Regions from separate parts of the Terrabacter lapilli genome, predicted to be linked through region 1. Evidence: predicted binding sites of a transcription regulator. Region 1 holds the regulator's gene; the other holds the start of a gene.

The links. The regulator Rex, encoded in region 1, represses fermentation and respiration genes when NADH is low (regulators of the CRP and FNR family bind a similar motif). The targets are predictions, from matches to a motif close to CTTGTGAANNNNTTCACAAG.
Region 2: the regulator Rex is predicted to act here: its motif matches at 2,418-2,437, upstream of ABD241_RS20525 (geranylgeranyl reductase family protein).

The regions. Positions count from the first base shown of each region.
Region 1 is NZ_BAAAPU010000011.1:462,068-468,950, forward strand. Features, by position in the region: gene ABD241_RS19700 (DUF5667 domain-containing protein) at 1-725, opposite strand, end outside; gene ABD241_RS19705 (RNA polymerase sigma factor) at 996-1,844, opposite strand; gene ABD241_RS19710 (glutaredoxin family protein) at 1,974-2,237, shown strand; gene ABD241_RS19715 (redox-sensing transcriptional repressor Rex) at 2,380-3,060, shown strand; gene hemA (glutamyl-tRNA reductase) at 3,057-4,439, shown strand; gene hemC (hydroxymethylbilane synthase) at 4,436-5,437, shown strand; gene ABD241_RS19730 (bifunctional uroporphyrinogen-III C-methyltransferase/uroporphyrinogen-III synthase) at 5,434-6,883, shown strand, end outside.
Region 2 is NZ_BAAAPU010000012.1:133,466-140,348, forward strand. Features, by position in the region: gene ABD241_RS20515 (NuoB/complex I 20 kDa subunit family protein) at 1-517, opposite strand, end outside; gene ABD241_RS20520 (NADH-quinone oxidoreductase subunit A) at 587-946, opposite strand; gene ABD241_RS20525 (geranylgeranyl reductase family protein) at 1,074-2,393, opposite strand; gene ABD241_RS20530 (demethylmenaquinone methyltransferase) at 2,671-3,363, opposite strand; gene ABD241_RS20535 (isochorismate synthase) at 3,432-4,727, shown strand; gene menD (2-succinyl-5-enolpyruvyl-6-hydroxy-3-cyclohexene-1-carboxylic-acid synthase) at 4,749-6,542, shown strand; gene ABD241_RS20545 (3-keto-5-aminohexanoate cleavage protein) at 6,575-6,883, opposite strand, start outside.

The DNA of each region.
Region 1 (6,883 bases):
GACCCGGTCGGAACGCGCGTCCGCATCGCGTCGACCTGCGGGATCGCGCGAGCGTAGAAGTCGGCCAGCTCGGTGAGCGCCTCGGTGCGCCCCTCGGTGCGGTAGACCTCGACGAGGATCGTCTGGGCTCGCCGGACAGCGTCGGTGGCGGAGTCGTAGGCCGTGTCGAGGTCGTGGGTCGCCGGCTTGCCCTGGTCGAGCAGGTCGCGGGCGTCGCCGATGTGCTCCTGTGCCTGTGCCAGGTAGGTCAGGCCCTCGTCGTAGCGCGAGCCGGCGAGCTGCACGGCAGCCCGGTCGAGGAGCTGCTTGACGCCGTAGAGGACGTCGCCCGGCACCGCCGAGCGGGACGCCGCCCCGAGCGCGCCGGCGACCACGATGATGCCGGCGGCCACCGCGGCGACCAGCTTGAGCGGCCGCGCTGCGACGTGCAGCACCGAAACAGGGCCTCGTGGCCCGTCCGTGCGGGCCGGGCCGTCCGGGCCGTCAGTGCCGTCAGTGCCGAGGGCCACGACGGGGGCAGTCGGGATCTCGGCCGCCGGGTCGTCGGCGAGCAACCGGGCGCGGAGGTCGGACACGAACTCACGACGGGGGGCGAGGCCGGCCTGGTCGACCGCCTGGACGGCGTGGAGCACGGCGACGAGCTCGAGGATGCCCGGCTCGCTGACCTGCTCTCCGTCGAGGGCGCGCTGCAGCAGCACGCCGTCGGCGTCGGCACCGAGGTCCATCTCTCCTCCTCCTCTCGTCGGTCCGTCCGGTTGGTCCGTCAGGATGTCGTGTCGGTCGCTGCTGCTGCGCTCCGGGTGCCCGTCACCGCCTTCGCGGCATCGGTGCCCCGGTGCGCGAGCGGCACGGGTGCCTTTCGGCGCCCGGGACGACACGGCATACGGCGAGGGGTTCCACGGCCACGCTGGTCGGCGCGTCGCGGGCGGACCCGCGCCCGAGGGCGTCGGTCCTACGCCGTGAGAACGACGCGGGAGCCCGAAGGGTTACGGGGATCACAGCTCGACTCCTTCGAGCGCCTTGCGCAGCGCCCGGGTGGCGCGCAGCTGCAGCTGCTTGACGGCCCCCTCGGACTTGCCGAGGACCCGCGCGGTGTCGGCGAGGCTGAGGCCCTGGAGGAAGCGCAGCGTGATGCATTCCGCCTGGTCGGGCCCGAGCTCCTTGATCGCCGAGACCAGCCGCTCGTCGCGCAGCCGGGTCAGCACCTCGGTGTCGGGGGCGTCGACGCGCTCGTCGGCGTCGCGCATGTCGGCCGTCGCCACCTCGAAGCGGAAGCGCGCCGACTTCACGTGGTCGGCGATGAGGTTGCGCGCGATGGTGACGAACCACGCCGCGATGTCCTTGCCCTGCCAGGTGAAGGAGTCGATGCGCCGCATCGCGCGCACGAACGTCTCGGACGTCAGGTCCTCGGCCAGGGCCCGGTTGGCGACGCGGACGAGCACGTAGCGGAACACCGTGTCGACGTAGACGTCGTAGAGCTGTGCGAAGGCCTCCTTGTCACCGTCCTGCGCCAGCTGCACGAGCGCCGCGATGCGGAGCTGCTCGTCCGAGTCGCGCTCGAGGCGGCGCGGTCCCGGCCCGCCGGGTCCGGTGCGGGCGAGGTCGACGCCCTCGTCGGCGAGGGAGGCCCACAGCGCGTCGAGTGCCGAGCGCCAGGTCGGCAGGCCGGGCAGGACGGGGTCGTATGCCGGCACGCCGGCTCCCGCGACCGCCGGTCCGCCCGCGTGCGCGAGGACGAGAGCGGGGAGGCTGAGGCGGGTGCGCGTCAGCAGCCCCCGCGCCGGGGCCCTTCCCGGGGCGGGAACCGGTCGAGGCAGTGGTGCCGACGTCCTGTTCGCGCGCATTGTGGACAGTGTGACTGAAGGGCGCCCCCGATGGGACCCCCAGAAGGTTATGTGGCGGAGTCGACTCCCGCCCACTCCCCGTCGAGATCGGGCCTGCGGCGTGACGGAGGCGTGCCTACAGTGGTCGGTATGACGAGTGAGCACCCCTCGCAGGCCCCAGCCCCACGCGTCGTGCTGCTCGGCAGGCCCGGCTGCCACCTCTGCGAGGAGGCGCGGACCGTCGTCGAACGGGTCACCGCCGAGCTGGGGGTGGCCTGGGAGGAGCGGTCCGTCGACGACGACCCGGAGCTGCTGCGGCGCTACGCCGAGCAGATCCCCGTCACCTTCGTCGACGGGCGCCGGCACGACTTCTGGCGGGTCGACGAGGGGCGCCTGCGGGCGGCCCTACGGTGACCTGCCTGACCACCGTCCGCTATGCCGTGGTAGGCGGCCGAAGTCAACTTTGTGCATGGCTTCACAAACGTCTAGCCTGAACGGGTCCCCACGTGCTCCGCGTTCGGCAGAACGCCTCTTCGAGAGGAGCCGGTGAGCAAGAGTGTCCGCCGACCCTGCACTGCGTCGAGAGATCCCCGACGCAACCGTCGCGCGGCTTCCCGAGTACCTCCGAACGCTCTCCCGTCTCGCTGAGGACGGCGTCCTGTCGGTCTCCTCCGAGGAGCTCGCGGCCGAGGTCGGAGTGCGATCGGCCCAGCTGCGCAAGGACCTCAGCCACCTCGGCTCCTACGGCGTCCGCGGCGTCGGCTACGACGTCGAGACCCTCGCCCTCGAGATCTCGCGCGCCCTGGGCCTGACCCAGGACTGGCCGGTCGCCATCGTCGGGATGGGCAACCTCGGGCACGCGCTCGCCTCCTACTCCGGCTTCGTCACCAAGGGCTTCCGCATCGTCGGCCTCTACGACGACGACCCGGCCCTCACCGGCGAGCGCATCGTCGGCGTGCCCATCCGGCCACTGGCCGAGCTCGACGCCGACCACGCCGTCGACCCCATCGCCATCGGGGTCATCGCGACGCCTGCCCCCGCCGCGCAGGCCGTCTGCGACGCGCTCGTCGGGGCCGGCATCAGCTCGATCCTCAACTTCGCACCGGCCGTCCTGACGGTGCCCCACGGCGTGGACGTACGCCGCGTCGACCTTTCCACGGAGCTGCAGATCCTCGCCTTCCACGCCCAGCGCAAGTCCCTCGCCGCCGGCGACCTCAGTGCGGTGGCCGCACCGTGAGCCTGCTCGTCATCGGACTGTCCCACCACACGGCGCCGCTCTCGGTGCTCGAGGCGCTCTCGGAGCGCCCTGACCGCGCCGAGGCCATCGCCTCGTCCGTGCTCGGGTCGGCCACGGCCACCGAGACCGTCGTGCTCTCCACCTGCAACCGTCTGGAGGTCTACGCCTCCGTGCCGGCCTTCCACCCGGCCGTCGCCGCCATCGGCGAGGCGCTCGCCCTGGCTGCGGGGCTCGAGACACCCGACGGCGTACGCCCGGTGGCCGACCTGCCCCCGGGCGACCCCACCGCCGCGCTGGCGGTGCGCGCCGAGGCGCTCGCGGACCACCTCTACGTCCGCTACGACGACGCCGCGGTCGCCCACGCCTTCACGGTCGCCTGCGGGCTCGACTCGATGGCCGTGGGCGAGGCGCAGATCCTGGGCCAGATGCGCGACGCGCTCTCCGGCGCCCAGAGCCGCGGGCAGGTGGGCGAGTCGCTCAACTCCCTCTTCCAGGGCGCCTTGCGGGTCGGCAAGCGGGCCCACGCCGAGACCGACATCGACCAGCACAGCGTCTCGCTCGTGCAGATCGGCCTCGAGGAGGCCGCGGCCGTCCTCGGGCCCCTCGACGGGGCTGCGGCCGTCGTCGTGGGCGCGGGTGGCATGAGCGGCCTGGCGGCCGCCACCACCCGTCGGCAGGGGCTCGGGTCCCTGACGATCGTCAACCGCACCCCCGACCGGGCCGAGCGCCTCGCCGCCGCGACGTCCGGCGTCGCCCGCCCGTGGGCCGACCTGGCCGACGTCATCGCCGAGAGCGACCTCGTCATCTCGTGCACGGGCGCGGTGGGGCACGTCATCACGGCCGACCTGCTCGCCGCGAGCTCTGCCCGCCGTGGCGGCCGCCCGCAGGTCGTCGTCGACCTGGCACTGCCTCGCGACGTCGAGCCGGTCGACTCGTGGCAGCGCGAGATCCCGGGCGTCACGCTCGTGGACCTGCAGGCTCTCGGACTGCTCCTCGAGGGGCGTGCCGACACCACCGAGGTCGTCCGCGTCCGCGAGCTGGTCACCGGCGAGGTGGCCGACTACCTCACCCGGCGCATGGAGAAGTCCGTCGCGCCCACTGTCGCCGCCCTGCGGGCCCGGGCTGCTGCCCTGGTCGCGACGGAGATGGACCGGCTCGACCAGCGCCTGCCCGGCCTCGACGAGACGACCCGCGCCGAGGTGGCCCTGGCCGTCCACCGCATCGTCGAGAAGCTGCTGCACACCCCGACCATGCGGGTCAAGGAGTTCGCCATGGAGGGCAGCGGCGACGACTACGCCGCGGCCCTGCGTGAGCTGTTCGACCTCGAGCCGAAGGACGTCGCCAACGTCTCCGCCCCGCCGAAGCGAGCACAGTCGTGACCGCTCTGCGCCTCGGCACGCGCCGCTCCGCGCTGGCCACCACCCAGTCCGGCTGGGTGGCCGACCGGCTGCGCGCGGCAGGCCACGAGGTCGAGCTCGTCGAGATCACGACCGAGGGTGACGTCTCGGGTGAGCTGCTGACCGCGATCGGCGGCACCGGCGTGTTCGCCGCCGCGATCCGCCGTGCCCTGCTCGAGGGGCGCATCGACGTCGCCGTGCACTCGCTCAAGGACCTCCCCACGGCCCCCGAGCCGGGGCTCGTCGTGGCGGCCGTTCCGGTGCGCGAGGACAGCCGCGACGTGCTCGTCGCCCGGGACGGCCTGACCCTCGGGGAGCTGCCTGCCGGCTCGGTCGTCGGCACCGGTTCGCCGCGTCGCACCGCCCAGCTCGCGGCCCTCGGCCTCGGCGTGCAGGTCCGTCCCATCCGCGGCAACGTCGACACCAGGATCGGTCTCGTCACCTCCGGCGCCGTCGACGCCGTGGTGCTCGCCCGCGCCGGCCTGGCCCGGCTCGGCCGGCTCCACGAGGCCACCGAGGTCCTCGACCCGATCCAGGTGCTTCCCGCGCCCGGGCAGGGCGCCCTCGCCGTCGAGTGCCGCTCGGACCGCCACGACGTCGTCTCTGCCGTCTCGGTGCTCGACGACCCCGACACCCGGGCATGCGTCGTGGCCGAGCGGTCCCTCCTGGCGGCCCTCGAGGCCGGCTGCACCGCCCCGATCGGGGCGCTGGCCGAGGTCGTCGAGGGCGAGGACGGTCTCGAGCTGTCGCTGCGCGGCTTCGTCGGCAGCGAGGACGGCACCGTCGAGCTGCGCCGGTCGCTGGTCGGCCCGTATGCCGAGCCCGAGTCGCTCGGCCGGCGCCTGGCGCAGACCATGCTCGAGGACGGCGCCGCCGGGCTCGACCTGAACGACCATCCGACGAGCGGCACCGAGCCCGCCGCCGTCGACCCAGCACCCGCCCCACGCCAAGCCCCACACCAACCGGAGCAAGTTTCGTGACTCCTTCCTCGCAGCCGTCAGACCAGACGGCCTCGAACTCCACCACCGCGACGACACCGGCCCGCGTGGCCTTCGTCGGCTCGGGCCCCGGCGACCCCGGACTCATGACGCTGCGCGGCCGCGACCTGCTCGCCGTCGCCGACATCGTGGTCCTCGACCGCATCGCCCGCGACGACGTGGTCCTGCGGCACGCCCGCCCGGACGTCGAGATCATCGACGCCGGACACGGCGAGCAGGGCCAGGAGCTCACCCAGGCGATGCGGGCCAAGCTCGTCGTCAAGGCCGCGAAGTCGGTCGCCCCGGGCGGCCTCGTCGTGCGCCTCATGGACGGCGACCCCGCCACCTTCAACGGCCTCGTCGAGGAGGTGCGCGCCTGCCGCAAGGCCGGCATCACCTACGACGTCGTCCCCGGCGTCTCCGCGCTCACCGCCGGCCCGACGTATGCCGGCGTGCCGCTGACGTCGAAGTCCACCGGCGCCGTCCACGTCGTCGGCGTCGACAACTCCGGGGTCGACTATGCCGCGTACGCGACCGACTCCGACACGCTCGTGCTGCTGGGCACCAGCGAGGGCATCCGGTCCGCGCTGGAGGCGCTGCGCGCCGCCGGCCGGCCCGACGAGTCGCTGGCCGTGCTGAGCTCCCACAGCACCACGGTGCAGCAGTCCTCGGTGGCGACCACGCTCGGCGAGGCCGGTGCCGTCTTCACCGGCAAGGAGCCCCTCGAGGTGACGCTCGCGATCGTGTCGCCCAACGTCGAGCTGCGTGACGAGTTCTCCTGGTTCGAGTCCAAGCCGCTCTTCGGCTGGCGGGTCCTCGTGCCGCGCACGCAGGCGCAGGCCGGCACCATGGTCGAGCGTCTCGCCTCCTACGGTGCGACGGCCGACGTCGTCCCCACCATCTCGGTCGAGCCGCCGCGCACCCCGCAGCAGATGGAGAAGGCCGTCAAGGGCTTGGTGACGGGCCGCTACGAGTGGATCGGCTTCACGTCGGTCAACGCCGTCCGCGCCGTGCGTGAGCGCTTCGAGCAGTTCGGCCTCGACGCCCGCGCCTTCGCCGGCCTGAAGGTGGCCGCCGTCGGCGGTACCACCGCAGCCGCACTGCGCGAGTGGGGGATCAACCCCGACCTCGTGCCCGCCGGTGAGCAGTCCGCAGCGGGCCTGCTCGAGTCGTGGCCCGAGTTCGACGAGGTGCTCGACCCGATCAACCGCGTCCTGCTGCCCCGCGCCGACATCGCGACCGAGACACTCGTCGCGGGTCTGCGCGACATGGGCTGGGAGGTCGACGACGTCACCGCCTACCGCACGGTGCGCGCCGCCCCGCCGGCCGCCCACATCCGCGACGCGATCAAGGGCGGCGACTACGACGCGGTGCTCTTCACCTCCAGCTCCACGGTGCGCAACCTCGTCGGGATCGCCGGGAAGCCCCACGCCGCAACGGTCGTGGCGT
Region 2 (6,883 bases), on a different contig from region 1:
CGGAGAGCGCGGCCACCTCGGCGGCCTTGGCGGCCTCGACCCGGTTGACGCCGAGCGGCGAGGTCTCGATCTGGTGGTGCAGCTCGATGATCGCGTTGAGCAGCATCTGCGGGCGCGGCGGGCAGCCGGGCAGGTAGATGTCGACCGGGACGATGTGGTCGACGCCCTGCACGATCGCGTAGTTGTTGAACATGCCGCCCGAGCTCGCGCAGACGCCCATCGCGATGACCCACTTGGGGTTGGGCATCTGGTCGTAGACCTGGCGCACGACCGGGGCCATCTTCTGGCTGACGCGGCCGGCCACGATCATCAGGTCGGCCTGGCGCGGCGTCGCCGAGAAGCGCTCCATGCCGAAGCGGGCGATGTCGTAGTCGGGGGTGCCCACGGCCATCATCTCGATGGCGCAGCAGGCCAGGCCGAAGGTCGCGGGCCAGATCGAGGCCTTGCGCATGTAGCCGGCCAGGCCCTCGACGGTCGAGAGCAGGAACCCGGACGGGAGCTTCTCTTCGAGACCCATTGCTTACTCCTTAACTTTCCTGACGGACCCGGTGGACGCGTACCGCTTCACGCGGCGCGGCCTGCGGGATCAGTCCCACTCCAGGCCGCCGCGGCGCCAGACGTAGGCGTACGCGACGAAGACCGTGAGGATGAACAGGACCATCTCGACCAGCGCGAAGAGGCCGAGCTTGTTGAAGGCCACTGCGAACGGATAGAGGAAGACCGACTCGATGTCGAAGATGATGAAGAGCATCGCCGTCAGGTAGTACTTGATCGGCACGCGCCCTCCGCCGGCCGCCTGGGGCGTCGGCTGGATGCCGCACTCGTAGGCCTCGAGCTTGGCGCGGTTGTAGCGCTTCGGGCCGACGACGAGCGAGGTGAAGACCGACAGCGCGGCGAACGCGAAGCCGAGCCCCAGCATGAACAGGATCGGGACGTAGGAGTTCATCCGAGGTCGCGTGCCTTTCGGTCGTGCTTGACGTGCGAAGCAGGGGCGCAGGTGCGCAGCGCACCCATCCTAGGGGCGCCGGGGACGATTGTGCTCGGCGTCACAAGCCGGTCGGCAGGCGGGGTCGTCATGCGCTCGGCGCCAGCCGGGAGAGGGTCGTGATGAGCCGGTCCGTCGCGTTCCTGCTCGTCGGATCGGCGAGATTGGCCATGATCTTGAGCAGGACCGGCATGAGCCGGGTCCGGGGCAGGCCGTACTTCGTGGCCAGGCGCATGACCTCGGGGTTGCCGATGGCGTGGGCGAACCAGCGGCCCAGCGTGAAGTAGCCGCCGAGCTCGTCCTTCATGACCTTCGGGTATGCCGCGAGCACCCTCTCGCGCTCGGCGTCGCTCGGGCGGGCCATCGCCTGCGCGACGAGCTCGGCACCGACGCGGGCGGCCTCGAGGGCGTAGTCGATGCCCTCGCCGTTGAACGGGTTGACCATGCCGCCGGAGTCGCCGACGAGGAGGAGGCCGTCGGCATACAGCGGGGTGCGGTTGAAGCCCATCGGCAGGGCGGCGCCGCGGATGGGGCCGGCGGACTCGTCGTGGTCGAGCTGCCACTCGGGGTTGATGTCCTCGACCCACCGGCGCATGACGTCCTTGTAGTCGGTCTTCTGGAAGGCCGAGGTGGTGTCGAGGGTGCCGAGGCCGACGTTGGTGCGGCCGTCCTCGAGCGGGAAGAGCCAGCCATAGCCGGGCATGAGGATGCGGTTGCCGGCGTCGTCGCGGGTCCACAGCTCGAGGTGGCTTTCGAGGTAGTCGTCGCGTTTGGGCGTCGTGTAGTACGCGCGGACGGCCACGCCCATGACGCGGTCCTCGCGCTTGGGGCGGCCCACGGCGGTCGCGAGGCGGCTCGAGACGCCGTCGCTCGCGACGACGACGGGGGCGCGGTAGGTGACGGTCTCACCCGTGGCACGGCCCGCCTCGTCGAGGCGCTTGGCCGTGACGCCGGCGACCCGGCCGGAGGAGTCACGGACGGGCGCGGTGACGCTGGTGCGCTCCTGGAGCAGCGCGCCCTTGCGCTCGGCGTGCCGGGCGAGCGCCTCGTCGAGCTGCGCGCGGGTGCGCACCATGCCGTAGCCGGGGAACGCGTCGGACTCGGGCCAGTCGAGCTGCAGGGTGTGGCCGCCGCCCTTGATGCGCAGGCCCTTGGTGCGCTGCCAGCCGCTCGTGTCGATGCCGAGGGAGATGAGCTCCTTGGTGGCGCGCGGGGTCAGGCCGTCGCCGCAGATCTTGTCGCGGGGAAAGGCCGACTTCTCCAGGAGCACGACGTCGAGACCGTGGTCGGCGAGGTACGCGGCTGTCGCGCTGCCACCGGGACCGGCACCGACGACGATGACGTCGGCCCGCTCGACGGGTGCATCGCCACCCCGTGAGGGGCTGGGCGCGACGCTCGAACTGGACATGTCTCCCTGCACGCTTCCGAACCGCTTGTGAAGATCTTCACGAACTCTCCGGGAAGTGTATTCCCGCGATCTGCCCATGTCAGATAAGGCATACCTAACCCTGCACAGCCGCCCCGTCGAGAGGCCACGTCTTGCCGCCCCTGCCCCGTCGAGAGGCCACGTCTTGCCGCCCCCGCCACGTCGAGAGGCCACGACTTGCCGCCCCCGCCCCGTCGAGAGGCCACTTCTGACGCGCCTCCCGCAGCGGACGGCATACGCCCCGACGCTCCGGGAGGGGTCAGCGCTTCGTGCCGTGGTGCAGCGCGACGATCCCGCCGGTGAGGTTGGTCCAGCCGACCTGCTGCCAGCCGGCCGCCTCGATGATGCCGGCGAGCTCGCCCTGCGGGGGCCACGCCCGGATCGACTCGGCGAGGTAGACGTAGGACTCGGGGTTGCTCGACGTGCGGCGCGCCACGGGCGGCAGCGCGCGCATGAGGTAGTTCGTGTAGACGGTGCGGAACACCTTGTTGACCGGCTGGCTGAACTCGCAGACCAGCAGGCGGCCGCCCGGCTTGGTGACGCGGAGGAACTCGCGCAGCGCCGTGGCGGGATCGGCGACGTTGCGCAGGCCGAAGCTCATGGTCACGACGTCGAAGCTCTCGTCGGCGAAGGGCAGGCTCATCGCGTCCGCGGCGGTGAACGCCATGTCGGGACGGCGACGGCGACCGACCCGGAGCATGCCGAGCGAGAAGTCGGCCGGCACGACCTCGATCTCCTGGTCGGCCCACGGCTCGCTGGAGGTTCCGGTGCCCGCGGCGATGTCGAGGATGCGCTCCCCCGGCTTGGCGTCGACGGCCTTGACGACGGCCCGGCGCCACAGGCGGTCCTGGCCGAGCGAGAGCACGTCGTTGGTCACGTCGTACTTCTCGGCGACGGTGTCGAACATCGACGCGACGTCGACCGGCTTCTTGTCCAGCTGCGCACGGCTCATGCGCTCATCCTCGCACCACGCGCGACCACGGCCGGGGCGGGCGGGGCTCCGCCGTAGAGTTGCAGTCGATGTCCACGCTCCCAGCCCCCGACGCGGCCTCGCCCGCAGCGGCCCCATCGGTCGTCGTCCGCACGGTGCCGATCCCGGCCGACGCGCCCCTGCTGACCTACCTGCCGTCGGGGCTGCCGCACGACGAGCTGCTCTCGTGGGTTCGCCGCGGCGAGGGACTCGTCGGCTGGGGAGCGGCGCTGACGTTCGAGGCGGCCGGCGAGGACCGGTTCCGCGAGGCGGAGCGCTGGTGGCGCGAGCTGTGCAGCCGTGCGGTCGTGCGCGACGACGTGCGGCTCGCGGGCAGCGGCCTCGTCTGCTTCGGTTCGTTCCCCTTCGCCTCCGACTCGGCCGAGCAGGCCCGCCTCGTCGTGCCGTCGACGATCGTGGGGCGTCGCGACGGGCAGACGTGGCTGACCACCGTGTCGCTGGAGCCGCAGCTGTCGCTGCTCGAGGCGCCCTCTGTCGCAACGGATCCCGAGCCTCCTCTGGATGTCGCCTTCGCCGACGGCGCTGTCTCCCCCGCCGACTACGCCCACGCGGTCGCCGAGGCCGTGCAGCGCATCGCCGCCGGCGAGGTCGACAAGGTCGTCCTCGCCCGTGACCTCGTGGCGACGTCGTCAGCACCGATCGACCCCCGCTGGCTGCTGCGACGCCTCGCCGAGCGCTACGAGAACACCTGGGTCTTCTCCGTGGCCGGCCTCGTCGGCGCCACGCCGGAGCTGCTCGTGCGCCGCGACAAGGGCCTGATCACCTCGCGGGTGCTCGCCGGCACGATCCGCCGCACCGGAGACGACGCCAAGGACCTCACCCTGGCCGCCTCGCTCGCGCGTTCGTCGAAGGACCTCGAGGAGCACGAGTACGCCGTCCGCTCGGTCGCGGAGGCCCTGGCCCCCCACTCCTCCTCGATGAACGTGCCCGAGGCGCCGTTCGTGCTGCACCTGCCCAACGTCATGCACCTCGCCACCGACGTCGCGGCCGTGAGCGTCGACGACGCCTCGTCGCTCACGCTGGCAGCGGCGCTGCACCCCTCGGCCGCGGTGGGCGGGACACCGACCGCGCGGGCCGTCGAGCTCATCGGCGAGCTCGAGCACATGGACCGTGGGCGCTATGCCGGCCCGGTCGGCTGGATGGACGCTCATGGCGACGGCGCGTGGGGCATCGCCCTGCGCAGCGGGGCGCTCGACCCCCACGACTCCTCGCAGATCACGCTGTATGCCGGGTGCGGCATCGTCGCCGGGTCGGACCCCGAGTCCGAGGTGGCCGAGTCCGACGCCAAGCTCGTGCCGATGCGCGACGCGCTGGCGAGCGACTGACGGCGGCCCCGGATGGCGGCGATGACGGCCGACAGGTCCGCGAGCGAGCTCGCCCTCGGCGTGCTGCAGCAGCTGTGGCTCGGGGGCGTGCGTGACGTCGTGCTCTCGCCGGGCTCGCGGTCGGCTCCCTTCGCCCTTGCGCTCGACGCCGCTGACCGCGCCGGCGACCTGCGCCTGCACGTGCGCGTCGACGAGCGCTCCGCCGGTTTCCTGGCGCTGGGGCTCGCGACGGGGTCCCGGCGACCCGTGGCCGTGGTCACGACGTCGGGCACTGCCGTCGGCAACCTGCTGCCGGCCGTCATGGAGGCGCACCACACGGGACGGCGCGTCGTCGTCGTCAGTGCGGACCGTCCCGACCGGCTGCGCGGCACGGGCGCGAACCAGACGACTGAGCAGGCGGGGATCTTCGGCACCTTCGCGCCGTGCCACGACCTGACGGCCGCGATCGCTGCCGACGATCTGAGCGAGACTGTGTGGCAGGCCTGTTCGGCGTCCGGACCGACGCAGCTCAACGTGCAGCTCGACGGAGACCTGCTGCCCTCCGGACCGACGCCCGAGGACTGGTGGCAGCGCCCTGACGGAAACCTCGCCATGGCGCAGTTGCAGGCGGGATCCGACCCCGAGACCGGGCGAGACCGCGCCACGGCGCAGTTGCAGCCGGGGGGTGATGCGGGGGTCCGGCCCTCGGTGACGATCCCGTCGGGCGGCGAGCTGCTCCCCCTCGGCCCGCGCACCGTCGTGGTCGCCGGGGACGACGCGGGCCCTGCAGCGCGGTTGCTCGCCGAGGCCGCAGGCTGGCCGCTCATCGCGGAGCCGACGTCCGGAGCGCGCATCGGCCGCCAGGCGCTGCGCACCGGTCGGCTGCTGCTCACGACCGGTCTGCGTGACGAGGTCGAGCGCGTCGTCGTGATCGGCCATCCGACCCTGTCTCGGCCCGTCACCGGTCTCATCAGCGACCCAGCCCTGGAGGTGCTGTCGGTCCGGGGACGCGGCGGCGTGGCGACCGACCCGGGCCGCGTGGCGCGCGTGCTCGACGTCGTGCCCCGTGTCGAGGGACCCGACGACCGGGCGTGGTTCGACCGGTGGCAGGCCGCCGACCAGCGCCTGTCCGACCTCATCGACGCCGGCCTGACTGCGGCGCAGGGCGATCCGTCGCAGACGCCGGATGCTGGCAGCCCCTCGCCACTGGCCGTGGCCGCGGTCGTCGGAGCAGCCGTTGCCGCCGACACGACCCTCGTGGTCGGGTCGTCGAACCCGGTCCGCGACCTCGACGTCATGGCCGCGCCCTGGCCGCCGCTCCAGCACCGCTTCGTCGTCGGCAACCGCGGTCTGGCCGGCATCGACGGAATGGTCTCGACCGCGGTCGGCATCGCCCTCGGCCGTCCCCGTGCGGCTCGCACCATCGCCTACCTGGGTGACCTGACGTTCCTGCACGACACCAACGGCCTGCTCATCGGTCCCGCGGAGCCGCGACCGAACCTCACCATCGTGGTGCTCAACGACGACGGCGGCGCCATCTTCACCACCCTGGAGCAGGGCGGGAGCCGCTACGCCGACGCCTTCGAGCGGGTGTTCGCGACCCCGCACGGCACCGATCTGGCGGCGCTGTGCGCGGCGCACCACACGGCATACGAACGCGTCGACGACCTCAGCCGGCTGGCGCAGGCGCTTGCCGAATCTCACTCAGGGACACGGGTGCTCGAGGTCCGGGTCTCCCGAGCAGACCGGCGCACCGAGGCGGCGTGGCTGCGCGAGCTGGCCCAGCAGGCGGTCTCCGCAGACCACTCGGAGGATCACTCCCTTCCACTGGAGTGAGGACCCGGTCCTGGCCGAGTGCGCCCTGCACCTCACTCAGCAAGGCGGCGCAGGTGTCCCGCCGCGGAGACGAGCTCGGCGTTGTCGCGGGCCTGCTGCCCGTCGGGCAGGTGGCAGGTGTCCTCGAGACCGATGCGCACGTCATGGCCGGCAGCCATCGCCCATCGCAGCACCGGCCAGGCCCAGTCCTGCTCGCCGTGGACGAGCAGCGGCACGGGCAGCTCCCCGAGAGCCTCGAGAATGCCCTGAACCGCCCGCGGACCGTCCTCGCCCGGAGTGGCGCCCGGGATCGCCTCGACGAGCACGCGCTCCACCCGCGCGGGCCAGTCGCCATCGACGAA